4 regions of the Actinoplanes sp. NPDC019969 genome follow, and region 1 is predicted to be linked to each of the others. Evidence: riboswitches for the same ligand, from Rfam matches in the RefSeq annotation. Region 1 holds a riboswitch; each other region holds the start of a gene.

Region 1 (7,459 bases):
GTCGTAGCGCGCCTCCAGCCCGACCAGGCCGCGCTGCTCGTCACCGGTGAAACCGACCAGGTTCGCCGCGAGGTCCCCGCCCGGCACGTCGCGGCGCTCGTCGAAGTGCGTGTAGATGCCGGGCAGCTTCAGCGCGTCCACCTGGTCGGCGCGGGCGATGTTCACACCGCGGGCCAGGTAACGGAACCGGGTCCACTTGCCCAGCACGAACTTCGGCTTCATCCGCTCCATCAGCAGCGACTTCTGGATCCCGACCAGCGGCGCGAGCTGCTCGGCGATGGACGGCAGGTTCTTCTGCAGCAGCTCGTTCTGCGGGTCGGCGAACACGTACCGCGCCTCGACGCTGTGCGCCAGCGGGTGGCCGTCCCGGTCCAGGATGCTGCCGCGCGGCGCCGGCAGCGTGACACTGCTCAGCCGGCCCTCGCGCAGTTCCAGCAGGCTCGCCGCCTCCTCCGGGGAGGTCGCCACCTGCAGCACCACCAGCCGCACGCCGATGGTGACGAACAACGAGAGCGCCAGCACGGTGCCCAGCCGCAGGCGGCGGGTGCTGTTGGCGAGCTTCGGCGGCTCGGACGGGACCGGCCGCCGGGTCGCGGTCCGCCGTGGTCCGGCTTTCTCTTTCGGCGTACGGGTACGCGCGTCCCGATCCCACGCCCGCGGCAGCTCGCGTTCCCGCTCGCGCGGCCTCTCCCGGTCCCGGGCCGTCTCCCGCGGCTTGTCCTGCTCCCGCTGCCTGGCCCGTTCCCGGGTCTTGTCCTGCTCGCGCGGCTTCGCTCGGTCCCGCGGCCTGTCCCGCTCGCGCGGCTTGTCCTGGTCCTGCGGTTTCGCCCGCTGCCGCGGCTTGTCCTGGTCCTGCGGTTTCGCCCGTTCCAGCGGCTTGTCCTGGTCCTGCTGTTTCGCTCGCTCCCGCGGCGCCGGTGGCTCGGCTTGCCGGCCGCGTCCCCTGGTCCGCTGGCCGCTCTCGCCGCCGTCGAGCACCTGCAACGCCGGCCGGAACGGGTCGCCGCCACGAGCGCCGTCGCGGGGCAGCCGGCCGCGTTCGGCCACCGTCCGCCCGCGCGGGGTGTACGCCCGGGCCTCGCCGATGCTGGATCGCCCGCGCCGCCCCTCCCGGGGGTCGTCGGTGTGCTCCTCGCCCGGCAGGTCACGCGACGAACCGCGCCGGGGCTGGTCGCCCCGGCGCGGTGTGTCGTCGTCAGCTCGCGGCGCCATGCCGGTTACCGCCCGGCCGTCGGCGAGGTCGGTCCCTCGCCCGCCTTCGGGGTGCCGATCTTCTCGCCGCTCGGCAGGACGATGACCGCGGGATTCGTGGCCGGCACCAGGCCGAGCCGCCGGGCGGCCGCGTGCAGACTGCCGGGCGCCGATTTCTCGACGATCTGCCGCTGCAGTTCGGAGTGCTGCTTGTCGAGGTCCGCTTTCTGCTCACGCAGGGCGGCAAGGCGGAACGAACGTTCCATCGTCTCGGTGCTGAGCAGCAGGATGCCGACCACACCGGCCACGATCACCATGACGACAGCGGCCGCGAACGTGGCCCGCGGCGCCCGGATCGGCAGCGGCGGCGCCACCCACAGGCGCGGCCGCCCGCTCGGCGCCGGCTGCGGCTCCGCGGTCACCTCGATGTCCAGCGCGGTGGCGCCGTCGACCGGCGCGACCGTCTCCACGGCATCCCGGCCCCGCATCCCGGACCGGCGCGTGTCGGCTCCCTCGGACCGGCGCTGCCCCCGCGCGCCCGTCCCGGTCCCGGCATCGCGGCCGACCCGGCGCCCCAGCCCCCCGGCTGTGGTGCGCGCCTGCGCCCGGCCCCCCGACCGCGGCGCTCCGGATCGCTCGCTCATGCTCTTCCCTCCCCCTCGTCGCTCGCCCCGGGGCGTAACCGCCCGGTCCCCCACGCGTTTGAAACCTCGGTGCCGTTACGGCGTCCCACCCCGGGACGGCCCGGCCATCCGGGGCCGCTCGCGGCCGGCCCCGAACTGCTTCTCGAACTTGCGCGCCTGCTCCTGCTCGTCGATCCGCTCCACCGCTCGCAGCTTCACCGAGGCCGCCCTCGGGTTCGCTGCCACCTCCGCATCGCTGGGCAGCTCCGACCCGCGGGTCAGGAGCCTCAGACTCGGTCCGGTACCGGGGAGTTCGACCGGCAGGTCGACCGGCCCGGTACTGCGCGACCTCGCGGTGAGTGCGCGCTTGACGATCCTGTCCTCCAACGATTGATAACTCATCACCACAAGGCGCCCCCGGGGCGCCAGCACGTCCAAAGCCGCCGGAACCGCCCCTTCGAGCGCCTCCAGCTCCCTGTTGACCTCAATGCGTAGTGCCTGGAAGGTTCTTTTCGCGGGATTTCCACCCGTTCGCCGCGCGGCGGCGGGGATGGCGTCCTTCACCAGCTCGGCCAGCCGTGCCGTCGAGGTGATCCGCACCTTCACCCGCTCCCGCATGATCGATTGAACGATTCGCGGAGCGAACTTCTCCTCGCCGTACTGCCGCAAAACGCGAACAAGATCACCAGGTTCGTAACTGTTGACGATCTCCTCCGCGGTCACCCCACGGGACTGGTCCATCCGCATGTCCAGCGGGGCGTCCTGCGCATAGGCGAACCCCCGGTCCGCCTCGTCCAGCTGCAACGACGAGACCCCGAGGTCGAAGAGCCCACTGTGGATCGCCGGGATGCCCAGCTCGTCGAGAACCCGCGGCAACTCGTCGTAGACCGCGTGCACCAGATGCGCCCGGTCACCGAACCGGATCAGCCGGTGCCGTGCGTGTGCCAGCGCCTCGGTGTCCCGGTCCAGCCCGATGAGGACCACGTCCGGGTACCGCTCGAGGACCGCTTCGGCGTGCCCGCCCAGACCCAGCGTGAAGTCGACGTGGACCGCGCCCGGCAAGGTGAGGCCGGGGTCGAGCAGCTCCAAGCAGCGCTCGAGCAGCACCGGCACATGCGTGCCCCGCGGCTCCCCCATGTCGACCCCCATCGCCGTGCCCGCTCGCGTCTCACTCGTCTGTTCCATGGTGCTGTCCGGCCCGGGCGCCCGTCCGTACCGCCAGATCCCCATCCGCTCTCATGTCCCGCGCCGGCGAACCGGCCCGGACACGCGCCTGGCGCCGGGGAAGAGGCGCCAGGAGCGGGAGCGGGTGGAGATCTCGCGTTACGGCGGCAGTGACGTCCGGGCCGAACCTGGGGTCCGACCGAGTGCCACGCCTTACAGTCCGCCGGGCAGCACCCCCTCCTCGATGTCGGCGAACTCTTCCTCGCTCGCCGAGAGGTAGTCGTCCCAGGACTGCTTGTCCCAGATCTCGACCCGGGTGCTCGCACCGATCACCACGAGGTCACGGCCAAGGCTGGCATACTCCCGCAAATGGGCCGGAATCATCACCCGGCCCTGCTTGTCAGGAACCTCGTCGTGCGCACTCGCGAAGAACACCCGGCTGTAAGCCCGGGCGGCCTTGTTGGTGACCGGAGCCTCCCGTAGCTGACCGGCGATGCGCTGGAACTCCGGCATCGGGAACACGTACAGACAGCGCTCCTGCCCCTTCGTGATCACGACACCTCCCGCCAGCTCATCACGGAACTTCGCCGGGAGGATCAGCCGGCCCTTCTCGTCGAGGCGCGGGGTGTGCGTGCCGAGGAACATCGGCCCTCACCCCCTTGCCGTGGCCGCCCGCCCCTTCGCGGAGAAGTGGACCGCCTGTCAACTCGGGCCGGCAGGTCCGGCGACGTTCCTCCGCCCTGCCACTGCGCTCCACTCTACTCCACTTCACTCCACCTGCAACCCGAAAGCGATCCCTCGCGAGGCCTTTTCGCGGACGTTAGCCCTGTTCAAAGGCGGTGGAGCCGAGTGGAGGGAGCTATCAAGATCCACTTGGTCCGGTTTCCGACATCGAGCACTCGCGGTCGCAAACCGCCTCCGGGAGCGCCCTCTACACCCGCCCTGAACCCCCATACAGCCACCGGCCGAGGAAGTGAAGACCTCCCGTGGAGGGAAGTGGGGGATCCCCGGGGAGGGAAGTGGAGGCCGCCCGTGGAGAGAGGTGGAGGCCGCCCGGGAAGGAAGTGGCGGCCACCCGGGGAGAGAGGTGGAGGGCCGCGAGGAGAGAGGTGGAGAGCCGCGAGGAGAGGTGGAGGACCACAGCGGCCCGCCGGGAGGCGACACGGAACCCGGCGAGACGAGCAACCTCCGGAAGGTAGGTGAGGGCTCAGCAGAAGCGAGGCGACGCACCCACGGGAGAACTGCCGCACGGCCGAAGACGGGCGATCGGCAGGGAGGACCCGAGAGCGCAAGACCACGGCGGACCCGACGGCCTCCCGAACCGGTCCGCCGGCCGGCGGATCTTGCGCGGCTGGCTCTCAGGGCTGTCTCGCGCGGCGCGAGACAGCCCTGAGCGCCAGCCGGACAGCGACGCCGCCCGATCGGCTCGCCTGGAAACGGGCATTTCGCGGCGCCCGCTGTTCCGGAAGGCGGGGAGACCGGATGGGCGGGCGCGGAGACGCCTGAGGGGCGTGACCCCGGGATCGGGTCACGCCCCTCAGCGGCGTTGCTGTTCCTTACTTACTACGCGGTCACGCTCACCCGGCCAGGGCAGCGCCGACGAGGATCGTCAGGCGACCAGACGGCGTACGACGTAGTTGTTGTTCCAGATCTTGTGCAGGCCGACCCGGGCGCCGGTGTGCGGCGAGTCGTAGATGTAGCCGTTGCCGGCGTAGATCCCGGCGTGGTAGCCGTACGACCCGTTCCGGAAGATGATCAGGTCACCGATCTGCTTCTGGCCCTTGGCGATGCTCTTGCCGTAGCTCTGCTGCGAGTTCGCCTTGTGCGGCAGGTTCTTGCCGGCCGCCTTCTTGTAGACGTACTTGGTGAAGCCGGAGCAGTCGAAACGGTTGGGGCCGGCCGAGCCGTACAGGTAGAGCGCGCCCTTGTGCCGCTTCGCCTCGGCGAGGACCTTGGCGCCGCTGGCCCGCACCGTGACCTTGGTGTTGGGGCTGAGCCTCCAGTTGTACCCGGAGCCGAAGAAGAGGGTCCGGAACAGCACGTTGGAGGTCGGCTTGACGGTGAAGGTCACCCAGCCGTTGGTGGACGCCTTGGTGCTCCAGGTGCGCCACGCGCCGTTGGTGTAGGCCTGGAAGCTGACGTTGCCCTTGGCGATCTTGCCGGTTTTCGGGTTGATCACCTTCGTGGTGACCTTGAGGGTGGAGCCCCAGGGGATGTTGCGCGAGGCGGTGTAGACGGTCTGCTTCGGCGTGACCTTCGCGACGGCCGCGGCCTGGGCGACCGGGACTGCGGTGGCTTTCACCGGGGCGGCGGCCGCAGCGGCGGCGGGCGACGAGGTGAACAGCTGCCCGGCGCAGAGGCACAGCCCCAGCGAGAGGACGGCGGTGCCGGGGCCCATGGTGGACGGGCGGCGGTGGCGAGGACGGCTCGAACGATGTCCGTGCACGGTAGAGAGTTCCCTCCGGCACGCCTGCGAGGTTAGCTGTCGGGTTCGGGCGGGAAGGCTTGCCCGGCCGCGGGTGGGCGGCTTCACCCCAAGGTTTCTCCCGGTGCGCCACCGGAGCGGTGGTGCGGGGAGAGACCGGTGTTGGGTCCCCCGTCCCTGCCCCCGAATGCCTTGTGGTCTGGCTTGCTGCTGCGGTGTCGCACCGACCGGCCCGGGGCAGGGCTCGGCGTGAACCGATCCGGTGCGGCCGGCAGGCGGAGTGCCGCCGGCGAATCCTTGCTACCTGAATCCGGCCATGATCGTCAGCCCCGTCCTGATCACCCAGAGTGATTGGCACAGTTGTTACTGTCCAGTTTGTTACCTCCACGAGACAAATGCCATTACCCGTCGCGCATGATCGAATACTCTCCGCAGAAGGTTACGGGTGAATCAGAACACATAAAAAGTCGGCGGCTCACCCGCGACCTTGCCCGAAACGCCCGAACTGGGAAACCAGCGGGAAAATCGCCGTACGCCTCGTGATCTTGACCGTCTGGCAACGCGACGTAACGTTCGCTTCCGGTACCCTCGCTGGCGTGACGGACGGGAAGATGCCTCTCATCGCCAAGGTCGCGACCTCCGTGTCGAAGACCGCTGCGGCGCTCTCCAGGGCCGCGGGCCGCGGCGACGGCTCGGTGATCGGCGGCTGGATCGGCCTCAAGATCGACCCTGACCTCCTGACCCATCTCGCGTCCGGGCGCGCTGTGGCGCTCGTCTCCGGGACCAACGGCAAGACCACGACGACCCGGCTCACCGCGGCCGCCGTCGGCGTGCTCGGCCGGGTCGCCACCAACTCGTTCGGCGCCAACATGCCGACCGGCCACACCTCGGCCCTGGCGCGGGAGGGACACACCCCGTTCGCGGTCCTCGAGGTGGACGAGCACTACCTGGCCCAGGTGATCGACGCCACCCGCCCCAAGGTGGTGGCGCTGCTGAACCTGTCCCGGGACCAGCTCGACCGGGCCAAGGAGGTGGCGATGATGGCGCAGCTGTGGAAGACCGCGCTCGCCGGCCACCCGGAGATCAAGGTGGTGGCCAACGCCGACGACCCGATGGTGGTGTGGGCGGCCTCGGCCAGCCCGCAGATCACCTGGTTCAGCGCCGGCCAGCGCTGGCTCGACGACTCGTTCGTCTGCCCGGAGAGCGGCCACCCGATCGAGCGCGCCCAGGGTGAGTGGTGGTGCACCGGCTGCCCGCTGCGCCGGCCCCGCCCGCAGTGGGTGGTCGAGGACGAGGGCGTGATCGACCCGCGCGGCGACTGGCACCTGGTCAAGCTGCAGCTACCCGGCAAGGTCAACATCGGTAACGCCGCGACCGCGCTGGCCGTGGCCGGCGAGTTCGGGGTCCGCCCGATCGAGGCGCTCCCCCGGCTGGCCCGGGTGGCGTCGATCGCCGGGCGGTACGCGCAGGTCGACAAGGACGGCCGCAACATCCGGCTGCTGCTGGCGAAGAACCCGGCGAGCTGGCTGGAGGCCTTCGACATGGCCGACCAGGCGCCGACACTGCTCTCGATCAACGCCCGGGACCCCGACGGCCTGGACACGTCGTGGCTCTACGACGTGGACTTCTCGCCGCTGCGCGACCGGCCGGTGCTGATCACCGGCGACCGGGCGTACGACCTGGCCGTACGCCTGCAGGTGAACCAGGTGCCGTTCCGGCACGTGACCAGTTTCGACGAGGCGCTGGCCGCCGTGCCGCCCGGCCGCCTCGAAGTGATCGCCAACTACACGGCGTTCCAGGACATCCGAGCGGAGTTGGACCGTGTCAACTGAGGCCCTGCGGATCGTGTGGATCTACCCCGATCTGCTCTCCACGTACGGCGACCGCGGCAACATGCTCATCCTGGCCCGCCGGGCCGCCGACCGCGGCATCCCGGTGGAGACCTACGAGATCCGTTCCGACCAGAAGATGCCCAACGGCGCCGACATCTACCTGATCGGCGGCGGCGAGGACGGTCCGCAGGCGCTCGCCGCCCAGCGCCTGATCGCCGACCGCG
Region 2 (7,459 bases), on a different contig from region 1:
GGCCGGCGCAGCGCCGCGTCGACGTCCCACGGCGCGTTGGTGGCCGCCAGCACGAACACCCCGTCGTTGCCGCCGTCCACCCCGTCCAGTTCGGTGAGGAGCTGGTTCACCACCGTACGCATCGACGACTGCAACTGGCTGCGCTTGTGGCCGAGCGCGTCGATCTCGTCCAGGAACAGCACGCACGGGGCGTGGCCGCGGGCGGACTCGAACAGGTCGTGCAGGTTGCGTTCCGAGCTGCCGATCCACATGTTGAGGACGTCGGTGATGCTCAGCGAGACGAAGGCGGCGCCCATCTCCCCGGCGACCGCCCGCGCCAGGAACGTCTTGCCGCAGCCGGGCGGCCCGTACAGCAGCAGCCCGCCGCGCAGGCTCTTGCCGAACAGGGTCCGCAGCTGGGGGTTGCGCAGCGGGCCGAGGAACGACACCTCGAGCCGCTGCTTCACGTCGGCCATGCCGCCGACGTCGTCGAGGGTGATCGCCGACCGTTCGACGTCGAACGCCCGGTCGGCTTGCCCGCGCACCGGATCCGGCGCCCCGTCGGCCCCCGCGAACCGGGGCGGCACCGAGTCGCCGAACTGCTCCTCCATCGCGGCCCAGTCGATCTCCCGCGCCGGCGGGCGTTCCGTGGTGGGCGCGGGCTCCGGAGCGGGCCCGCCGAGCGCCCGGGTCATCAACTGCTGCGCCGCCGTGTTGCCCGGCTCCCGCGCGAGGATCGCCGCGGCGTGCCCGATCGCCTCCGGGCCGCGGCCCGCGGCCACCAGCATCTCGGCCAGGTGCAGCCGCAGCGTCAGGTCGTCGGGCCGGGCCTCGACGGCCGCCAGCAGGCTGTTGATCAAGGCATCGCTCATGACAAGCGATTATGCCCGGCGCGGCCCAGCCCGCCCGCCACCCGGACGGGGTGCTCCACCGGGAACGCGAATGTGATCTGAAACTCCCCCACTCGGCCTTGTTCGCGCTGTTCCGGGGCCTGGCCAGCGGGTGACGCCGGTCCACTTTCGGCGACGGGGTGGCCACGCACGGATACGATTCGCCGAGCCGCTCCTTGTGGTTGAACGGTGACACTGCCGGGCAAGGGGCTGTCGACAAGCGACGCCGGGTCGCAGGACCGGTCCCGGCGGGAATTCGAGGTTCTGATGGCGATCACTCCGGCGGACATCCACAACGTGGACTTCCGGAAGCCGCCGATAGGCAAGCGCGGTTACGACGAGGAGGAGGTCGACGCCTTCCTGGACGAGGCCGGGCAGGAGCTGGTCCGGCTGATCGAAGAGAACGGCGCGCTCAGCGAGCGGTTACGGCATACCGGCGGCGATCCCGGGGTGGCCGTCACGACGGTGCTGAACTCCGAGGTCGCCGAGCTGACCGCCCGGCTGCGGCAGATGCGCGAGGGCCTGGCCCGGGCCGAGCACGAGGCCCGGGAGATGCAGATGCGGCTGCAGCGCGCTCACGAGGAGGCGCGGTCGGCGCCGGCCGGCCCGCCGGCCGGTGACGGTGACGTCCGGGTGCTGATGATGGCGCAGCGGACGGCGGACGAGCACGTCCGGGACGCCCAGCGCGAGTCGGCGGATCTGCTGGCCGGCGCGCGGGCCGAGGCCGACCAGGTCACCGGGGACGCGGAGCGGTCCGCGGGCGCCATCGAGGCGGACGCGCAGCGCAGCCACACCGAGGCGATGGACGATCTGGCCCGGAGCCGGGCGGCCGTGATCGAGGAGATCGCCCGCCTGGACCAGCTGGCCGTCGGCTACCGCTCGGCGCTCGGCGACCACGTCCACCGGCAGCTGCAGGACCTGGACGGGGTGCCCGGCCTGCCGGCGCTGGCCGACGGCCGCGCCTGACACGAAAGAGACCGCCGTCGGACTGCGACGGCGGTCTCCGCGGGATGATCGGCGATCAGCCCGGCCGGCGGTAACCGGCGATGGGCCCCCGGTCGATGGTCGCCATCCGCACATGGTCACCCGTGTGCGGAGCGTGCACCACCATGCCGCCTCCGATGTAGATGGAGACGTGGTGCACGTCGGAGAAGTAGAAGACCAGGTCGCCCGGCTTCAGCTCCGCGCGGCTCACCGGCGTGGTGGAGCCCCACTGATCCTTCGTGTAGTGCTCGAGGTGCACCCCGACCGATTTCCACGCCTCCTGCGTCAGACCCGAGCAGTCGTAGCTGTTCGGGCCGTTGGAGCCGAAGACGTACGGCTTGCCGATCAGGTCACACGCCTTCTGGGCGGCACGGCCGCCCTTGTCGTTCGTGTAGGTGACCGGGCAGGGGCCGGTGCGCAGCGGGCCGTCGTCGGCGTTCGCCTTGCCGTACGCGGCGATCCGGAGCTGCTGGAGCTTCGTGATCTCCTTCTCGATCGCGGTCTTCTTCTGCTTGAGGTCGGTGTCCCGGACGGTGATCTCCGACGTCATCCTGTCGACCGCGGCCTTGTCGGCGGCGTACTTGTCCCGCAGTTTGGTGACCTCGACGATCGACGCCTTGCGGTTCTGGGCGAGCTGGTCGAGAAGGGTGAGCTTCTCGGCGAACCCGTCCGGGTCACCGCTGAGCAGCGCGTTGGCCACGCTGGGCGGCCCCGCGATGTAGGCGTCGACGGCCAGCCCACGCACCTCGACCATCGCGGCGTCCACCTGCTTCTGCAGCGGGGCCAGGGTCTTGGCGAGCGACTTCTGCTGCGTCCGCAGCTTGGTCAGCTTGTTGTGGGTGTTGTTGTAGTCCTCGATGACGGGCTCGAGCTTGTTCCACTCTCCGTCGATCTGCGCCTCGACGTCAGACGGCGAGGGAGTGGCGTAGGCGACGGACGGACCCGCGAGAACGATGCCTACCGTGGCCATGACGGACAGCAGCAGGGTGCGCATCCGTTTCACGTAAGCGCGTTGTCCTTTCTTCCCACTCGGCCGCCGACCGGGTTAGCTGACGGGTTCGGGCGGGAAGTCTGCCCGGCCGCCCTCCGCAGGAAGGCGGCTTCACCCCAGTTGCTCGGTTCCCCGGTTCGCATCCGCGATTAGGCGGTGGTTCGCCAGATCAGCCGGTTGACCGATGGGGGGCTGCCGAACCGGGGACCACCGTACTCGGATCAAGGCGGCAAATGAAGGTCGCACACGCCGCCGCACGTTACGCACTGTCAGCAACACGGAGCGTGATCAAAAAGGCCAGGTGTTCACGGCCCTGCCCAGCCACGGCACCACCAAGATCACGGTGGGTAGCACCAGCAGGCCGGTCGCGGCGGCCGCGCCGGCCACGGTGAGGGCGGCGGAGGCGCGGTCCGGATCGGACAGGCGGGCCAGCCGGCGGCGCCGGGACTCCCCCTCCGGGTCGGCGGTCACCTCCTCCGCCAGGGGGACGGCGTCGGCCAGCGTCGCCAGGGCGGCACGCAGCGGACCCGGGCCGGTCCGGCGCCGTGCGGCGTCGTCCGCCACCATCTCCAGCAGCAGATGTACGGCGTCGAGGGGCACCTTCGAGCGCAGCGGCCGCGGCACCGCCTGATAGAACGCCGTGAACGACTCCATCACCAGCTCGTGCCGGTGCCGCAGGTGGGCGCGCTCGTGGGCGAGGACGGCGTCGACCTGGTCACGGTCGAGCACGCGCAGCACCCCGTCACTGAGCACCACCCGGGGCTGACGGCCGGGCACGCAGTAGGCGAGCGGCAGGGGGCCGTCGAGGACCCGTACCTCCTCGCCGCCGAGATCCTCGTGGCGCTCGACCCGGTCGAGCAGGTCCACGAGCATCCGGTGCCGGGCGCGGCGGGCGCGGGCCCGGGAGCTGACCCGGACCAGCGAGACGATCAGCCGGATCACGATGGTCGCGGCGACGGCCAGGGAGAACAGCAGCGCGGCGACGGTCTCCGGGTGGTGGGCGCCGGCGGCCCGGGCCATCTCCTCCGGAGCGGCGAGGACCACACCGAGGGCGCAGAGTACGGCGGTGAGCGTCAGTGACTGCCAGAGCAGGACGCCGGCGACCGGGGCGCGGTCGGTCCAGCGGGCACGCGCCAGGACGGTCGGCACGACCAGTGACAGGGTCAGGCCGAGGGCGCCGAGCAGGAGGGCGGTCACCGCTCGATGTTACGGGCCTTCTCGATCAGCGCCGTCAGAGCTTCGGGCGGCAACTGGCCGACGAAGTAGGCGAGGGCGGCGTCCCGGTCGGGGGTGGCGCTGAGTGCGTCGAGCATCACACCGGCGGTCATCTCCTCGCGGGTCTGCGCGGGGGCGTACCGGTAGGCGCGGTCGGCGCGCTGCTGGACGACGAGGCCCTTCTTGGCGAGCCGGTCCAGGACGGTCATCACCGTCGTGTACGCCAGGTCGCGGTCACGACTGAGCAGCTCGTGCACCTGCCGGACGGTGAGCGCCTCGCGCGCGTCCCACAGTTTCGTCATGACCTCGCGCTCGAGATCGTTCCTCGCCATGTGAGCCACTCTACTTCAAGACGTCGTACTACGCGTCGTAGTATCTACTACGAATCGTCGTAGAGGGGTTGCCATGGACGTGCTCGACCTGACGCGATTGCAGTTCGCGGTCGTGACGATCTACCACTACCTGTTCGTGCCGGTGTCGATCTGCCTGTCCGCCACCGCGGCCGGGCTCCAGCTCGCCTGGATGCGCACCGGCAAGGACAAGTACCTGCACCTGACCAAGTTCACCGGCAAGCTGCTGATCGTCACGTTCGCCGTCGGCGTGGTCACCGGGCTCGTGCAGGAGTTCCAGTTCGGGCTGGGGTGGAGCGCGTTCGCCCGGTTCTACGGCGACGTCTTCGGGCCGACCCTCGCGATCGAGGGCATGCTGGCGTTCTTCCTCGAGGCCACGTTCCTCGCGCTGTGGTACTTCGGGTGGGACCGGCTCCCCCGCCGCGTCCACGCCGCCACCATCGTGGTCGTCGCCGTCGGGACGCTGCTGTCGGCGTACGTCATCCTGGCCGCCAACTCCTTCATGCAGAACCCGGTGGCGTACGCGTTCGACGAGACCACCGGCCGCGCCCACCTCACCAGCTTCACCGACCTGATGACCAACGAGGTGGTGCTCGCCGCGTTCCCGCACACCATGGGCGGCGCCGCGATGGCCGGCGGTGGCCTGCTGATGGCGATCGGGATCTGGCGCGCCGTCGCCGACCGCGCGTTCCTGACCCTGTCGAAGGTGGGCGCGTGGACCATGCTCATCGGCGGTGCCGTGACCGCGATCAGCGGCGACCACCTCGGCAAGGTGATGACCGCCGTGCAGCCGATGAAGATGGCCGCCGCCGAGGCCCTCTACGAGACCACCACCGCGGCGCCATTCTCCCTCTTCGCGATCGGGGAACTCGGCCACGACCGGCCGTTCTTCAGCATCGAGATCCCGGGACTGCTGTCGTTCCTCGGCACCGGGTCGTTCGGCGGCACCGTGCAGGGCATCGACGACCTCCAGGCGCAGTACGTGGCCCAGTTCGGTCCCGGCAGCTACGTGCCGATGATCCCGGTGGCGTTCTGGACGTTCCGGCTCATGATCGGTGCCGGGGTGCTCGGGATGGCGCTGGCCGCGTACCACCTCTGGTCCACCTGGGAGACGACCCGCCGCGTACCGCTGCTCCCCCGGATCCTGCAACCCGGCGGCGGAACGCCGCGCTGGCTCACGCGGTTCGTGCTGATCGCCCCGATGATCCCGGCGGCCGCCAACACGTTCGGCTGGATCTTCACCGAGACCGCCCGGCAGCCGTGGCTCGCGTTCGGCATCTCCACGGTCGCCGACGGCATCTCCCCCGGCCTCACCCGCGCCGAGGTGATCGCGTCACTGGCCGGGTTCACGCTGGTGTACGGCCTGCTCGCGCTCGTCTGGTTCCGTCTCGTCGTCCACCTGTCCCGCAAGCCGCTCGTTCCGGCGGAGTCCGCCACGGAAGCGCCCGAGCCCGCCCCCGCCTACTAGGAAGCGACCTTTCATGATCACGTTCTGGTTCGCGGTCCTCGTCCTCGCCTGGGTGCTCTACTTCGTCCTCGAAGGCTTCGACTTCGGCGTCGGCATGCTGATGTTCACCGGCCGCGGCGAACACGAACGCGGCGCCATCGTCCGCACCGTCGGCCCGTTCTGGGACGGCAACGAGGTGTGGCTGGTCGCCGCCGTCGGTGTCACGTTCGCCGCGTTCCCCGACTGGTACGCCGCCCTGATGTCCGCCCTCTACCTGCCGATGGTCGCGATCCTGCTGCTCCTCGCCATCCGCGGCTGCGCCCTCGAGTTCCGCGGCAAACACGACTCGCCGACCTGGCGGCTGCGCGCCGACATCCTGCTGTCCGTCAGCTCCGCCGGCATCGTGCTGATGTGGGGCGCCGTCCTCGGCATCCTCGTCGACGGACTCGCCCTCGGCCCCGGCGGCGAGGTCACCGGCGCCGGGCTCGGCCGCAGCCTGGGCCCGCTGCTCACCCCCGCCGCCGGTCTCGGGGCACTCGCCGCGCTGCTCGCCGCCGTGCTGCTCGGCGCCACCTTCCTGTCGCTGCGCACCACCGGGCCGGTCCGCCGGCGGGCTCGCGACATCGCCCGGCACACCGGCACCTTCGGCGCCGTCGCACTGCTTCTGACCGGCATCGGTACGGGTAACCGCCTGGTCCTCCTCGCCGCCGCCCTCGTGTTCGTGGCCGGGTTGCAGGCCCGGCGCTCCCGGGAGGCGACGTCCTTCGCCGCCGTCGCGGTCGCCGTCACCACCGCCGTCGTCGCCGTCTTCACGGTCCACGGGGACGTGGTCCTGCGCAGCACCCTGAACCCGGCATGGTCCCTGACCCGGACGTCGGCGGCGGCCGGCCCCGAGGCCCTGAAGCTGATCACCGTCGCGGGCGTCCTCATCCTTCCCGGCGTCCTGCTCTACCAGGCGTGGTCCTACTGGGTCTTCCGGCGCCGCATCGCCAGCGAGCGGGTTCCCTCGTGACCCCCGGGCCCTCCCTCGAGACGTCCACCGCTGCCGCTCCCACCAGCGCCGCCCTTACCCCCAGCGCCGCTGCTACCCGTAATGCAGCTACCACTAGCGCCGCTACTACTGGTAATGCGGCTACCACTAGCGCCGCGCGGGCCGCCAGGGGGCCGATCGACCCGCGGCTCCTGCGCCACGCCAGGGCGAGCCGTTCCGGAATCGCCCTGCTCACCCTGATCGGAATCGGGCAGGCGGCAGCGACGATCGCCATCGCCCTCGCGCTGACCTGGATCGTGGCCGGAGGCGGCCTCCTGCCCGGCCCCGTCTCGGACAACCTCCCCGCCGGCTTCGTCCTCGGCGGCACACCTGTGCCGATGGCCGGGATCGCGCTGCTGGCCGGGGCGTTCGTGGTACGCGGGCTACTGGCCTGGGCCGAACAGATCGCCGCCCAGCGAACCGCCGCCCGTGTGACCGACGAACTACGGCAGTCCCTGCTGGACCGTATCGTCCACCGCGGCCCCGCGTGGGTAGCCGCGTTCGGTTCCGGACGGCTCAGCACCGTACTCGGCAGTGGTCTGGAAGCCCTTCGCCCCTGGTTCTCCGGATACC
Region 3 (7,459 bases), on a different contig from region 1:
GCGTCGGCGAGGGCCTGTCATGCTTTTTGCTGTGACCTCGCATCAGGCATCGGAACCCGCCCCCGGCGGGCCGACGAGATCGGAGCACCATCCCATGCCAGAGACGGCGGTCGCCTCGGCCGACGCCGGCCTCTCCCTCAAGGAGCTGGCCCGGCGCCATGGTCTGAGCTCTTCCGGACGGCTGCCCAGCCTTCCGGAGTACACCCGGCAGTTGTGGGAGTACCGGCACTTCGTCCGGGCGCACGCCGGAGCGAAGATAACCTCCTCGCTCGGCAGCACCAAGCTCGGCGCGGTGTGGCAGGTGCTCACACCGGTGATCAACGCCGCGGTGTACTACGTGATCTTCGGGTTGGTGCTGAACACGCACAACTCGATGGACAACTTCATCTCGTACCTGTGCATCGGGGTCTTCGTCTTCCAGTTCACCCAGTCGTCGGTGCAGATCGGGATGAACTCGATCACCGGCAACATCGGCATGATCCGCGCGCTGCACTTCCCACGGGCCACCCTGCCGGTCTCGGCCGCGCTGGTGGAGATCCGCAACTTCGTGGTCGCGGTGGTCGTCCTGCTCGGCATCGTGCTGATCGACGGTGAGCCGCTCACCTTCCAGTGGCTGCTCGTGGTGCCGATCCTGCTGCTCCAGTCGATCTTCAACACCGGGCTCATCATGTTCATGTCCCGGTACATCACCAAGATGAGCGACGTACGGCAGCTGGTCCCGTTCATCATGCGGTTCTGGCTGTACGGGTCCGCCGTGCTCTACCCGGTGACCCAGTTCGAGAGCGTGCTGAGCGGCTGGCAGCTCCAGGTCGTCGAGGCGAACCCGATGCTGGTCTTCATCGAGCTGACCCGCCACGCGCTGCTCGAGGGCACGACGCTGGCCAACCCGCCGCTCGTGCTGTGGATCCAGGCGACCGTCTGGAGCCTGGCGGTCGGCATCCTCGGTTTCGTCTACTTCTGGCGCGGAGAGAAGGGCTACGGCCGTGGCTGACAACGAGCGCGTCCCCACCGTCATCGCCGATGACGCCCACATCATCTACCGCGTCCTGCAGGGCCCCGGCGCCGGCAACAGCCCGCTGGCCAGCTTCAAGCGCATCGCCACCCGGACCAAGAACACCAACGTCCGCGAGGTGCACGCGGTCAAGGGCGTCAGCTTCGTCGCCTACCGCGGCGAGGCGATCGGCCTGATCGGCACCAACGGCTCCGGCAAGTCCACCCTGCTGCGCGCGGTCGCCGGCCTGCTGCCGGTCTCCCGGGGCGGGATCTACGCCGCCGGCCAGCCGTCCCTGCTGGGTGTGAACGCGGCCCTGATGAACGAGCTGCCCGGCGACCAGAACGTCGAGCTGGGCTGCCTCGCGATGGGCATGTCGCCGGCCGAGGTGCAGGCGAAGAAGGACGAGATCATCGAGTTCTCCGGCATCAACGAGAAGGGTGACTTCTCGTCCCTGCCGATGCGGACCTACTCGTCGGGCATGTCGGCCCGGCTGCGGTTCTCCATCGCCGCCGCGAAGCAGCACGACGTGCTGCTGATCGACGAGGCGCTGGCCACCGGTGACGCCAGCTTCCGCAAGCGCAGCGAGGCGCGGGTCCGCGAGCTGCGCGCCCAGGCCGGCACGGTCTTCCTGGTCAGCCACAGCGAGCAGTCGATCCGGGACACCTGCGAGCGGTGCATCTGGCTGGAGGCCGGCCTGATCCGCGCCGACGGCCCCACCGCCGATGTGATGAAGGAGTACGAGGCCTTCTCCCGCAGGTAGGCCCCGTACTCCTCCGGGTGTTTCTAGTTGACCGACAGGTGCACGTGGTTGGTGTGGTCGCTGGACGGGTCTCCGCCCGCCCCGCTGTACGACTTCCAGCCACTGCTCGGTAGCCAGATCCGCCGGTACCAGATCACGTAGAGCACGTCGAGGGTCTCGGCGTTGTTGATGAAGTAGTTCGCCAGGTTGTCGCCGTAGGTCTTGTCCGACCCGGTGGCGTCACCACCGAAGGTGCCCTTCTCCGAGGAGAAGTCACACGCCCGCCCCTTGGGATGCTCGCCACTGTTCTGCGTCCGCCAGCACTTCGTGTAGCGGGTGAAGCCGTCCGCACGAGCCTCGTTGTAGGCGTGCAGCAGGGTCGGCGTGACACAGCCGCCGGTGCCGGTCGGGTCCGTCTTGTTGCAACCGGATCCGCTCGGCCCGGGGGCCGCGTCGGGGCTGTCGCCGCCGTCCGACGACGAGCGGGCCTCGGCGCCCTGGTTGGCCGCCTTGAGAGCGGCCTCCGCGGCGGTCTTCTGCTTCGCCATCACGGTGACCTGCTTCTGCTGGTCCCGGACGGTGATGTCGATGGCGCTCTTGGCCTTCTGGCGGGCTTCCAGGGTGCTCTTGAGGTCCTGGATCGCCTTGTTCTGGTCGGCCGCGATGGTGGCCAGGGTCTCGGCCCGGTCCATGAAGCCCTCGGGCGAGTCCGCGCTGAGCAACGCCGCCATCGGGCCGGCCCGGCCGGCGGTGTACGCCTGGCTCGCGATCATGTCGAGGGTCTTCTGCTGCGGCCCGACCGCGGCGTCCAGGCGCTTGACCTCCGCGGCCAGCTTGACCTGCTGGGCCTTCGAGGCCTTCAGCTTCTTCTGCGCCTCCACGAACCCGCTGGAGGCCTTCTCGAGTTGTTTGATCAGGGCGGCCGAGCCGCCCTCGCCGTCGTCCCCGGTGCCTCCGGGTGCGGCGAGCAGCCGGGGGGCCGCGGTGGCCGGCGTCGCGGTGACGGCCAATCCGCACGCGGTGATCAGCAGCGCCAGCAGCGCCGCTAATCGCCGCGCAGTGAACTGCAGCACAGGCGTTTCCTTCCGTCGGCCGCCGGCCGGGTTAGCTGACGGGTTCGGGACGAAGGAAAATCCCTACCGCTCGGCGCGGATTCACCCCGGTGGGAATTGGATCCCCGGCTCGCCGATGGTGACGATTAGGCGGCGGTTCCCATGCGGAACCGCAACGACCATACCGAAGCGATCGACGGATCGACAGTTCTTGTACTTCCCGCGATTGCCTCACCACATGTAGTGACAGCAATTACAGAAAGTGGTTGCAAGGTAACACTTTTGACGGTTCTCCGGGCCTGATACGCAGCGATATCTCGGGTAAACTGGCCGCCGGTCCTGCCAGGACGGCACCGCCCCCGAGTTGCCGGCAGGCCGCCGCCCAATCGCTGTGAAAGGCGAGCCGGGGAACCAGGTAACTGGGGTGTATCCGCAGTTTGCGGTAGGGATCGCTTCCGTCCCGAACCCGTCAGCTAACTCGGTCGGCGGTGCGACGGAAGGAACTGTTGATGACAGCAAGTCCCCGCCGGTGGCTGATACTCGCCCTGGCGCCGCTGGTGGCTGCCGCAATGTTCATGGCACCGGCCACCCCCGCGTCTGCCGAGCCCGGTGGCACCTCGGCGACACCCGCCGAGGACGCGGAAGACAAACTGATGTCGTCGGTGATGGAGTCCACCAACCGGCGCTACGTCGCCGCGAAGGCGGCGGTCACGGCATCGGTGAAGGCACAGAAGCAACTGAACGCGGAGATCAAGGCCGCCGAGGCCCGCCGGAGCGCGCTGATCCCCGAGGTCAACTCCATCGCCCGCCAGCAGTACATGACCGGCGATGTCAGCACGCTCAGCTACCTGCTCAGCAGCGACTCCTCGGGCGACTTCCTGAACAAGGCGGTCTCGCTCGAAGAGATCAACGGCGTGCACGACAGGAAGCTGAACGAGCTCAACACGGTGGTCCGCGAGGTCACCGAGAAGAAGACGGCGCTCGACGCCGAGGTCAAGAACGAGCAGACCCAGCTCGCGGTGCTGCAGAAGCAGAAGGACTCGGCCGCCGAGCAGATCGAGCTCCTCGGTGGCAACACCGGTATCAACGACACGATCAGCAAGGGCTTCGTCGACGCGACGTCGAAGATCGCGGCCCCGGCGCCGCGGAACTCCAGCGGTGGCTTCTCCCCGGAGGGCTGCACCGAGGAGGACCCGCTCAACGGCGGATGTGTCACCAAGCGGACGCTGCACATGTACAAGCAGGTCAAGAAGGCCGGCTTCAACATGTTCGTGAACTGCTACCGATCCGGTGGGCCCTACGAGCACCCCAAGGGCCGCGCCTGCGACTGGTCACTGCAGAAGAGCGGGTTCGCGGTCGCGAACAACGACGCGATGATGAAGTACGGCAACGACCTGACGGCCTTCCTGGTACGGAACGCCGACCGGCTCGGCATCTACTACGTCATCTGGTACAAGCAGATCTGGTTCCCGGCGACGGGCTGGCACAAGTACCACGGGGTCAGTGACCATACGGACCACGTACACATCTCGATGCTCTGAGAAAAGGGCCCGCCTCCTGGGAGGCGGGCCCTTTCTCGTTGCGGTCGATCGCTCAGTGAACCGCTCTCCGGACCGGCGCGCGGCCGTGCGGCTGAGCCGGCGCCGGACCGGCCGGAACGCCCGCCGGGATCGGCATGGTCACCGGCCGCACCTGGGTCACCTCGAGCTCCTTGCCGTGGTGCAGCAGGGTGAGCCGGGCCTGACCGCCGCCGTTGCGCAGTGAGTACGTCACCTCGTCGGAGGTCACGTTGACCCGCAGCCGCAGTCCCCGCCAGAGCAGCGAGAACTCCAGGTTGTTGATCCGGCTGGGCAGCCGCGGGGCGAAGCTCAGCTGCCCGTTGTAGTCACGCATGCCGCCGAGGCCGGCGACCAGCGAGATCCAGGTGCCGGCCAGCGAGGCCACGTGCACGCCGTCGCGGGAGTTCTGGTGCAGGTCGTGCAGGTCCATCAGGGCGGCTTCGCCCAGGTAGTCGTGGGCCAGCTCGAGATGCCCGGTCTCGGCCGCCAGAACGGCCTGGATGCAGGCGGAGAGCGAGGAGTCCCGTACGGTTCGGGCGTCGTAGTAGGCGAAGTTGCGCGCCTTCTCCTCCGGCGTGAACGCGTCGCCCCGGATGTACATCGCCATGACCAGGTCGGCCTGCTTGATCACCTGTTTGCGGTACAGGTCGAAGTACGGGAAGTTCAGCAGCAGCGGGTACCCCTCCGGCGGGGTGTTCTCGAAGTCCCACTCCTGCAGCCGGGTGAACCCCTCGCACTGCTGATGGACACCCAATTCCTTGTCGTACGGGATGTGCACGGCAGCCGCCGCGTCCCGCCACGACGCCGTCTCCTCGTCGTCGACGCCGAACTTGCGGCCCAGGTCCGGATGCCGCTTGCAGGCGTCCACCGCGGCCATCAGGTTCTGCTGCGCCATCAGGTTGGTGTAGACGTTGTCGTTCACCACCGCGGTGTACTCGTCGGGTCCGGTGACGCCGTCGATGTGGAACCGCCCGTGCCGGTCGTGGTGGCCCAGCGACCGCCACAGCCGGGCCGTCTCGACCAGCAGCTCCAGCCCGACCTCCCGCTCGAAGTCGTAGTCGCCGGTGGCCTGCACGTACCGGCGGACCGCATCGGCGATGTCGGCGGCGATGTGGAAGCCCGCCGTGCCGGCCGGCCAGTACCCCGAGCACTCCTGACCGCGGATGGTCCGCCACGGGAACGCGGCGCCCTGCAGGCCGAGCGTCTGCGCCCGCTCCCGGGCCAGGTCCAGCGTCGAGTGCCGCCAGCGCAGCACGTCGGCCGCCGCGGAGGGCTGGGTGTAGGTCAGGGCGGGCAGCACGAACGTCTCGGCGTCCCAGAACGTGTGGCCGTCGTACCCCGGGCCGGTGAGGCCCTTGGAGCCGATCGGGCGCTGCTCCGCCCGCGCGCCGGCCTGCAGCGTGTGGAACAGGCCGAACCGGACCGCCTGCTGCACCTCCGGGTCACCCTCGACACGCACGTCGGAGTGGTCCCAGAACGCGTCCAGGTAATCCTTCTGCTGCTGGACCAGTCCGTCCCAGCCGTCCAGGCGGGCACTGGCCAGAGCGGCGCCCACCTGGTCACGCAGGGCGGGCAGCGAGCGCATGCTCGACCACCCGTACGCCGCGAGTTTGACCACCCGCAGTTTCTGGCCCGGCTCCAGCCGGCAGGCGACCGTGGTACGCAGCCAGTCCGGATGTCCCTCGGTGGTGATGGCGTGCCGGCCCGGCGTCTCCACCGAGTGCTCCATGGCCGCGGCCATCCGCAGGTCGCTGGCCTTGGTGCGGTGCACCAGGATGCCGCCGGTGCGCTGCTCCAGCATCTCCTCGGCCAGCAGCGGCCGGTCCAGCACCGCGGCGACCCGCGGGTCCTTGCTCATCGGCGGCAACTGCTCGTTGGCAACCAGCTCCGACTGCAGGATCAGCCGGGTCGACTCGTGCAGCGGCTCGACCTCGTAGAGGAACGCGACGACGGCGCGCTGGGTGAAGGAGACGAGCCGGACCGTTCGCACCCGGACGCCCTTGCCGGACGGCGACACCCACTCGACGACCCGCTCCAGCGTGCCGGCCCGCAGGTCCAGGCAGCGCTCATGGGACAGCACCTCGCCGTACCGCACGTCGAAGGGCTCGTCGTCGACCAGCAGGCGCATCAGCTTGGCGTTGGTGACGTTGACCATGGTCTGGCCGGACTCGGGGAAGCCGTAGCCGGCCTCCGCGTGCGGCAGCGGCCGCAACTCGTAGAACGAGTTCAGATAGCTGCCGGGAAGGCCGTGCGGCTCGCCCTCGTCCAGGTTCCCGCGTATCCCGATGTGGCCGTTCGAGAGCGCGAACACCGACTCGGACTGGGCCAGCAGGTCCAGGTCGAGCCGGGTCTCCCGGATGTGCCAAGGGTCGACGGGGTAGGCCCGTTCACGGATCACGGTCGTGCCTCTCGTAACTGAGTCTTTATTGCGGGAGCAGTTCGGACAGGTCTGTCACCACCACGTCGGCGCCGTGTTCACGCAGCGCCTCCGCCTGACCGACCCGGTCCACCCCGATCACGATGCCGAACTCGCCGGCCCGCCCGGCGGCCACGCCCGCCTGAGCGTCCTCGAACACGGCACACTGCGCGGGGTCGAGGCCGAGCAGTTTCGCACCGTGCAGGAAGGTGTCCGGCGCGGGCTTGCCGGGCAGGCCCAGCTCACGCGCGACGACGCCGTCCACCCGGGCCTCCAGGAGGTCGGCGATCCCGGCCGCCTCCAGGACGTCCCTGCAGTTGGCGCTCGCCGACACGACCGCCCGGCGTAGACCGGCGGCCTTGGCGGCCTTCAGGTACTCCACCGATCCGGGGTAGACCTGAACGGCGCCTTCTTTGATCTTCTGTAGCACGAGGATGTTCTTGCGATTGCCGATGCCGTTGACGGTCTCCCGATCGGGGGTGTCATCAGGATCGCCCTCCGGCAGCGTGATCGCACGCGACGCCAGGAACGTCCGGACACCGTCGGCACGCTGCCGGCCGTCGACGTATCGGTGATAGTCGGCGCCGGAATCGAAAGGCACGAAAAGTTGATCATGCTTTTCGGCCCACGATACGAGGAACTCGTCGAAGGTCTGTTTCCACGCGGCACTGTGCACGAGCGCGGTCTGCGTCAGCACCC
Region 4 (7,459 bases), on a different contig from region 1:
TCAGTGGGAAGCCCACGACCACCGGCTGGGGTGTGGAACGGATCGCGGACGCCTGGGCGGAGTTGATGGCGGGGCTCGGCTATGACCGGTACGGCGCGGCGGGCAGCGACTGGGGCACCAGCGTGTCCAGTTGTCTCGCCGCGCGGCACCGGGACCACGTGGCCGGGATCCACCTGATCCCCCCGCTGGCCGGCCCGGATCCGGCGAGACCCGGCGATCTCACCGAGGCCGAGCGGACGGCGCTGCAGCGGATCCAGGAACGGGGGCGGTCCGCGTCGGCGTACTCGGAGATCCACCGGACGGCGCCGCAGACCGTGGGGTACGGGCTCGTCGACTCACCGGCGGGACTCTGCGCGTGGCTCGGGGAGAAGCTCCTGACCTGGGGTGACGGCCTGACCCGGGATCAGATCCTGGATCAGGTGACGTTGTACTGGCTGACCGGGACGGCCGCGTCGTCGGCCCGGCTGTACGCGGAGAGCATCGAACGGATCGCCGGCTGGATCACCGGGGTGGACGCCGAGCCGGTCGACGTTCCGGTCGGCGCGTCGCTCTTCCACGCCGAGGTGCCGTGGCCGTCGCGGCGCTGGGCGGCCCGGCGGTACCCCGACATCCGGCTCTGGTCCGAACACGGCAGCGGCGGGCATTTCCCCGCGCTGGAGGTCCCCGGCCTGCTGGTGAACGACCTGCGCGCGTTTTTCCGTCAGGTGCGCTGACCGCCGGCGAGGTCCCGTGGGCGCCGGCCGAGATCGCCCTGGAATCCACCGAGCCTCAGCGCACCGCCCTGGCCCGGAAGCCCTCGCCCTGGCCCGGAAGCCCTCGCCCTGGCCCGGAAGCCCTCGCCCTGGCCCGGGAGCTGGAGGACAAGGGCACCATGGCCTTGACCGTCTTTCCGCAGCGGTCGACATCGTCCGCGGCGCGGGCGGGCCGCGAGCGGTCGCCCGGGTGCACGAGGCAGTCGAGGCGGTCCGGCGCTGGTGGCCCCGCCTGGCCGGAGAAAACCGGGCGACATGACGCGGCCGAACGCTGAGAATGGCGTCCCGTGGACAAGAACGTGACCTCACCGGACCGGCTCGGCACGACCCCGCTTCCCGGCGGCAGGCGACTGGGCTGGGCCGAGTGGGGACCCACGGACGGTCTCCCGGTGCTGTTCAGCCCCGGCGCCGCCACCAGCCGGTCGCTCGGGTTCGGCGCCCATCTGCTCGCCGGGTTGGGTGACCGGGGTGTCCGGCTGGTGTCGGTGGACCGTCCCGGGCTCGGCGCGTCGGACCCGGCCCCCGGCCGGACCCTGCCCGGATTCGCCGCTGACATGGCGCGGCTGTTCGCGGCGCGGGGGCTCACCGGCGTCCGCGGCGTGGGTTTCTCGCAGGGCGCCCCGTTCCTGCTGGCCTGTGCCGCCGCCGGCATCCTGGACGCCGCGGCCGTGGTGGCCGGCACCGACGAGCTGGCCCATCCGGCGTTCGCGGGGTCGCTGATCCCGGACGTCGCCGCGATGGTCGAGGCGGTGCGGGCCGATCCGGCGGGCGCCGAGGAGCTCTTCGCCGGCTGGGGTGACGCCGACGGGTTCTGGCAGCGAATCCTGTCGATGGCCGGGGCGGCCGACCGGGCCGTCTACACCGATCCGGTGTTCGAGGTCGCGTACCGCCGGGCCCTGAGCGAGGCTTTCACGCAGGGGCCCGGCGGGTACGCCCGGGACACGGTGCTGGCGTCGGCGCGCTGGCCGTTCGATCCGGCGGACGTGCGGATCCCGGTCGACCTCTGGTACGGCGACGCCGACACCAGCCCGGTGCACTCACCGGACCTGGGCGCCACGTGCGCGTCACGTCTGCCGCACGCCCGCCGGCACGTGGTGGCGGGCGCGGGCGGCGCTCTGCTCTGGACGCACGCGGATCAGATCCTGCAGGCGCTGATCCGGTAGGTCACAGCCGGATGCGCTGGCCCGGGTAGATCCGGTTCGGGCTGGACAGGCGGTCCTTGTTGTGCGCGTACAACGTACGCCACCCGCCCTTGATCGTGAACTTCTTCGCGATCGAGGCGAGGGTGTCGCCGGAGCGGACCACGTAGGTCTTGCCGCTCGGTTTGGCAGCGGGCTTCGGCTTCGTGGCGGAGCCGGACCTGTAGACGCCCGGCTTCTTGCCGCAGACCGGCCACGGCTTGAGGCCACGCTTCTTGTAGAGCCTCTCCGCGATGGCGATCTGCTGGGCCTTGCTGGCCCGGTCGGCGGTCGGGGCGTACTTCGTTCCGCCGTTCGACTTCCACGTGCTGCGGCTGAACTGCAGGCCGCCGTAGTACCCGTTACCGGTGTTGATGTGCCAGCGCCCGCCGGACTCGCATTTCGCGACGACGTCCCAGTTGACCTGCCGGGCGGCGGCCTGGGCTCCGCCGACCGGGCCGAACAGCACGCCCGCTCCGGCGACACCGGCGGTGACCAGGGTGGTCAGGGCGAGGCGCACTCGTCTACCAACGATCCGAGACATGGATGATCCTCCACGCCTGCGAGGTGAGCTGTCGGGTTCGGGATAGGCGTCCCGGCCGTGCTGGGCACGGCTTCACCCCAAGGCGCTGTGGGAAGCGCCGCGAAGATTGGGTCCCCCGCTCCTGCCGTCGGAATCGAGTCTGTGGGCGGCGGCAGGACTCGGCGGTCCGTCCACAGTGCCCGCGTCGCGGGACGGCCCGACGGTAACCACGTCGATGGGCCGGAAGCCAAGCTTTCGGCCCGGGATAGTGACGTTCTTCTCAGTATTTGCCCGGTTTGATCTTAGTTGCGCCCGGAAATTGCGGGACTATTCCTTTTTAGACCTCATTTCCCGCATCGTGCCGACAACAGGGCTGGTCGTGGTGGCTGTCTCCGGCCGCTCGAGACAGCCACCACAACCAGCCGGGCTCATCGCGCGGCGGCCATGAGGCGCGAACCGCCCGCGACGCCGGGGGCCACGATCGGGGTGGCGGTGGCGAGCCGCCGGCGGCGGGCCAGCCACACGATCACCAGGGCGAAGCCGATCAGCACCGGCAGATCGACGAGCGCCGCCTGCCACGGCATGTCCGCCGCCGTCTCGTCGATGGCCAGCTGCCCGAAGGCGGCCGCGACCAGGCAGCTCAGCACGTTGTTCAGCACGTGCAGCGCGATCGCCGCCTCCAGGCCGCCGGTGCGCACCGTCACCCAGCCGGCGACCACCCCGAAGACCATGAGATCCGCGAAGCCGTACGGCGTACCCCAGCCGTGGAGCGCCGCGAACACCGCCGCCTGCACCAGGATCGGCGCCCACGGGTTGCGGATCCACGCGCCGAGCCCCTGCAGCAGCCAGCCCCGGCACAGGTACTCCTCGGCGGCCGCCTGCACCGGCACCACCAGCAGGATCACGACGCCGGACAGCAGGAACGGGCCCCAGCCGGCGAGCGGATCGCCCAGTCCGGCGTCCTCCCCGGTGACCGCCAGCAACGCCGTGCCGAGGGTCAGGAACAGCACGATCGTCACCGCCGCGACCGGCAGGCAGAGCATCAGCCAGCGCCACCGGATCCGCCCGGCCACCGAGGACAGCGTGCCGGCCGGACGCTCCTGGATCAGCCGCGCGGCCAGCAGGATGAACGGCAGGAACACCGCGATCGACAGGAACCCCACCGCCAGATCGGGCAGCGGGCCGAAACCGGCCAGGCCGTCCGGCCCGTCCGGGCGGCCGGTGAGTTCGGCTGCCCCGGTGTAGGCGAACCAGCCGGCGAACATCACCACGAACCCGCAGATCACGATGAAGAGCGACCCCAGGACGGTACGCCACCAGCGGTGGGCGGGGGTGCGGGCGAGGCGGTGGTACGGGCTGCCGGACGGCGCTGGCATCAACATGGGGAGAAGTCTGTCGTCCCGGCGGCCCCGGCGGATCTGGCTGCGGCGGGATCCCCATCCCTAACCTGCGATATAGACCGGCACAATGAGGATCATGGAACCGCCCGAAATGATCAATGCCGGTGAACTGGTGCTCAAACGGTGGGAACCGGAATGGGCCGCCGAGCTGACCGCCGCCGTCCGCGAGTCGCTGCCCGAGCTCAAGCCGTGGCTGCCGTGGGCGACCGACACCTACGACCTGACCCAGGCCGGCGAGTACATCGGCCGGTCGGTGACCGAGTGGGCCGAGGCCACCCAGTTCAACTACGCGATCTTCACGACCGTCGGGGAGCTGATCGGCTCGATCGGGCTGATGACCCGGATGGGGCCGGACGTGCTGGAGATCGGCTACTGGATCCGGACGCCGTTCACCGGCCGCGGTCACATGACGGCGGCGGTGAACGTGCTGACCCGGGTCGCGCTGACGCTGCCCGGCATCGAGCGGGTCGCGATCCGGCACGACGCGGCGAACGCGGGGTCCGCCCGGGTCGCCGAGAAGGCCGGTTTCGCCGAGACCGCCCGCGACGGCGCCGACGTGATCCGCGAGTACCACCCCTGACCGCGTGTTGAGTTCGGACGCGTATGCCGCCCGAACTCAACACACCAGAAAGCGCGTGTTGAGTTCAGGCGCGCAGGACGGCCGAACCCAACACACCAGAAAGCGTGTCGAGTACGGGCGCGCAGGACGGCCGAACCCAACACACCAGAAAGCGTGTTGGGTTCGGGCGCGCAGGACGGCCGAACTCAACACACGACGACGCCGCGGCCGGGGATCTTGGGCGGGGCGCCGGGGATCGTGGACAGGCCGACCGGGTGCGGCGTGCGGTTGATCAGGAAGCGGACGTCGCCGCGGATCGCCAGCTCCACCGTGCCGCGCAGCTCCGGCGGCAGTTCGCTGGCCACTCCGGCGGGCGTGAGCAGATCGTCCAGGACGGTGGCGAGACCCTGCGGGCCCAGGCGGGTGGAGACGTACGCCGCCGAGCCCGCCCCCACCTCGCGGCGGGTCACGGCCGGCCCGCCGCCCCCGGCGTACCCCGCAAGGATCTTGACCGCCGGGTCGGTGACCTCCAGCCGTTCCGACCAGAGGGTGCCGGTGGCGCCGTTGGTGAGTTCCACGGTCTCGCCGTCGAGCAGCGGCGCGAACTCCTCGGCCCGGATGCCGAGCAGGTCACGCAGCGCGCCCGGGTAGCCGCCGAGCCAGGCGTGGTCGTTCTCGTCGACGATCCCGGAGAAGTAGGTGGTGACCAGGTGGCCGCCGCCCGCCACGTACGCCTCCAGACGCTGCCGCAGCGGATCCGGGACCATGTGCAGGATCGGCGCGACGACCAGGCGGTAGCCGGAAAGGTCGGCGCCGACCGGCACCACGTCGGAGCGGATGCCGGCGTCGAGCAGGGCGGTGTACCAGTCCAGGGCCTCCTGCCGGTAACGCAGCCGGCCGGTCGGGTGCGAGTCCTGCTCGGCGGCCCACCACGATTCGTAGTCGACGACCACGGCGACCTGCGACGGCGTACGCCGCAGACCGGCGATGTGCGACAGCGACCGCAGCCGCGCGCCGAGGTCGGTGACCGCCCGGAAGATCGCGCTGGAGGTCCCGGCATGCGGCAGCATCGCCGAATGGTATTTCTCGGCCCCCGACCGGGACTGCCGCCACTGGAAGAAGCAGACGCCGTCCGCGCCGTGGGCGACGTGGGTGAGCGAGTCGCGGGCCAGTTCGCCGGGGAGTTTCGCCGCGTTGACGGGCTGCCAGTTGACGGCGCTGGTGGAGTGTTCCATCAGGAACCAGGGCCGGCCGCCGGACAGGTTTCCGCACAGGTTGGCCGAGAACGACAGCTCGTCACGGCTCTGCGGACCGGGCCGGGTGTAGTGGTCGTTGGCGAGGAAGTCGACCTCGGCCGCCCAGTCCGGGTAGTTCATGTCGTTGATGTCCCCGGCGACCATGAAATTCGTGGTCACCGGCACGTCCGGGGTGATCTCCCGCAGGATCCGCCGCTCGGCCAGGAAGTGGTCCTTGAGCGCGTCCGAGGAGAACCGCCGGAAGTCCAGCTGCTGGGTCGGGTTGACCGGTCCGTTCGCGTAGCGGGGCGGCAGAATCTGATCACCGTCGGTGTACCGCTGCGACCAGAAGTCGGTGCCCCAGGCGGCGTTCAGATCGTCCAGGGTGGCGTACTTCTCCCGCAGCCACAGCCGGAAGGCACGCGCCGCGTCGTCGGAGTAGTCGTGCGCGTTGTGGCAGCCCAGCTCGTTGTTGACGTGCCAGGCGGCGAGCGCGGGATGGTTCGCGTACCGGTTGGCGATCGCCCGGACCAGCCGCAGCGCATGCTCGCGGAACACCGGCGAGGTGGGCCGCCAGTGCTGCCGGGCGCCCGGCCAGACGGTGCGGCCCTCCCGGTCGACGGGCAGGATCTCCGGGTGCTTCGTGGTCAGCCACGGCGGCGGTGACGCGGTCGGGGTGGCCAGGTCGACCAGGATGCCGGCGGCGTGCAGCAGGTCGATGATCTCGTCGAGCCAGCCGAAGTCGTACCGCCCCTCGGCCGGTTCCAGCCTCGCCCAGGCGAAGATGCCGAGCGACACGATGGTGACCCCGGCCTCCCGCATCGCCCGCACATCGTCGGCCCACACCGCGCGCGGCCACTGCTCCGGGTTGTAGTCGGCGCCGAACTCGATGCGGTTCTCCCCCTCGCGGCGGAGCCATTGAGGAGCTTTGCGGGGTACGCGTAAAACGCCCGCGAAGAACCCCAGCGAGGCGTCGTCCGCCGCCGGGTTGTCGTGCGGCCGGTTCAGATGGCCGTGCGTGGTGCCGCGCGCCAGGAACGACTCGGCCGGCACCCCCACCTCGCGCAGTTGCCGTTCGAGCAGCTCGCCGGAGGGCCGCAGGTCGTCGTTATCGGACAGCAGGATGTGCACCGGGGGCAGGCCGTCGAGGCGGGCCGCGCCGGGCAGCGCGTCCGGCGGCAGATCGCTGATCCGGCCCACGTAGTTGCGGACCATGTCCTCGATGCCGGTCGGGCTCCGGCCCAGTCCCAGCGTCGGTGCCGGGAAATGACTGAACGGGTACGCCAGGAGCAGCAGGTCGGGAGCCCGCTCCCCGGCGTCGCGGACGCGCAGCGCGGTGGACAGGGCGAGGGCCGCGCCCGCGCTCGCGCCGCCGATCGCCCTCCGCTCCGGCAGGTCGGCGCGGCCGGTGACCCAGGTCCAGACGGCGTGCACGTCGTCGATCGGGACCGGGTAGCGGACCCCGCCGACGGCCAGCCGGTAACCCACGGCCACGACCACGGCGTTCGCACGGCGGGCCAGCTCGGCGGCGACGTGATCGGATTCGGGCATGTCGAGGTCGCCGTGCCGGAAACCGCCGCCGTGCGCCCAGACGAGGACGGTCTCGGCGGGCGTGCCCGGCTCGTACACCCGCACCGGGACGGGTCCGTGCGGGCCCTGCACCTCGAGATCAGCCGGCATCGAACTCGCACCTCATCCCGTCGTATGTTCTGAAACGATTTATGCATGTCAGCTGCCGAACGGCAAGCGCTTTCCCAGAATCCTGGCTCCCGCCTTCCGCAGCACCCCTTGAAACGTTCTCATAGCGCGCCT

Evidence for each region. Region 1 has a riboswitch for cyclic di-AMP ahead of ACZ3II_RS20035 (C40 family peptidase). Riboswitches for the same ligand answer to the same signal wherever they lie in the genome.
Region 2: another riboswitch for cyclic di-AMP. It lies ahead of ACZ3II_RS26370 (C40 family peptidase); the one in region 1 lies ahead of ACZ3II_RS20035 (C40 family peptidase).
Region 3: another riboswitch for cyclic di-AMP. It lies ahead of ACZ3II_RS35985 (coiled-coil domain-containing protein); the one in region 1 lies ahead of ACZ3II_RS20035 (C40 family peptidase).
Region 4: another riboswitch for cyclic di-AMP. It lies ahead of ACZ3II_RS11050 (transglycosylase family protein); the one in region 1 lies ahead of ACZ3II_RS20035 (C40 family peptidase).

The regions. Positions count from the first base shown of each region.
Region 1 covers NZ_JBVHFK010000006.1:281,989-289,447, forward strand. The annotation lists gene ACZ3II_RS20015 (peptidoglycan D,D-transpeptidase FtsI family protein) at 1-1,212, opposite strand, end outside; gene ftsL (cell division protein FtsL) at 1,218-1,835, opposite strand; gene rsmH (16S rRNA (cytosine(1402)-N(4))-methyltransferase RsmH) at 1,911-2,963, opposite strand; gene mraZ (division/cell wall cluster transcriptional repressor MraZ) at 3,192-3,623, opposite strand; gene ACZ3II_RS20035 (C40 family peptidase) at 4,588-5,376, opposite strand; cyclic di-AMP (ydaO/yuaA leader) riboswitch at 5,431-5,618, opposite strand; gene ACZ3II_RS20040 (MurT ligase domain-containing protein) at 6,015-7,235, shown strand; gene ACZ3II_RS20045 (type 1 glutamine amidotransferase) at 7,225-7,459, shown strand, end outside.
Region 2 covers NZ_JBVHFK010000009.1:153,916-161,374, forward strand. The annotation lists gene ACZ3II_RS26360 (ATP-binding protein) at 1-851, opposite strand, end outside; gene ACZ3II_RS26365 (DivIVA domain-containing protein) at 1,059-1,835, shown strand; gene ACZ3II_RS26370 (C40 family peptidase) at 1,891-2,847, opposite strand; cyclic di-AMP (ydaO/yuaA leader) riboswitch at 2,873-3,010, opposite strand; gene ACZ3II_RS26375 (M56 family metallopeptidase) at 3,133-4,041, opposite strand; gene ACZ3II_RS26380 (BlaI/MecI/CopY family transcriptional regulator) at 4,038-4,391, opposite strand; gene ACZ3II_RS26385 (cytochrome ubiquinol oxidase subunit I) at 4,465-5,877, shown strand; gene cydB (cytochrome d ubiquinol oxidase subunit II) at 5,891-6,868, shown strand; gene cydC (thiol reductant ABC exporter subunit CydC) at 6,865-7,459, shown strand, end outside.
Region 3 covers NZ_JBVHFK010000014.1:262,595-270,053, reverse strand. The annotation lists gene ACZ3II_RS35995 (ABC transporter permease) at 95-991, shown strand; gene ACZ3II_RS35990 (ABC transporter ATP-binding protein) at 984-1,754, shown strand; gene ACZ3II_RS35985 (coiled-coil domain-containing protein) at 1,778-2,806, opposite strand; cyclic di-AMP (ydaO/yuaA leader) riboswitch at 2,811-2,948, opposite strand; cyclic di-AMP (ydaO/yuaA leader) riboswitch at 3,155-3,287, shown strand; gene ACZ3II_RS35980 (coiled-coil domain-containing protein) at 3,295-4,326, shown strand; gene ACZ3II_RS35975 (glycoside hydrolase family 65 protein) at 4,379-6,742, opposite strand; gene ACZ3II_RS35970 (HAD family hydrolase) at 6,768-7,459, opposite strand, start outside.
Region 4 covers NZ_JBVHFK010000003.1:192,085-199,543, reverse strand. The annotation lists gene ACZ3II_RS11060 (epoxide hydrolase family protein) at 1-713, shown strand, start outside; gene ACZ3II_RS11055 (alpha/beta fold hydrolase) at 1,040-1,915, shown strand; gene ACZ3II_RS11050 (transglycosylase family protein) at 1,917-2,474, opposite strand; cyclic di-AMP (ydaO/yuaA leader) riboswitch at 2,478-2,620, opposite strand; gene ACZ3II_RS11045 (lysostaphin resistance A-like protein) at 2,882-3,835, opposite strand; gene ACZ3II_RS11040 (GNAT family N-acetyltransferase) at 3,930-4,433, shown strand; gene ACZ3II_RS11035 (beta-galactosidase) at 4,619-7,327, opposite strand.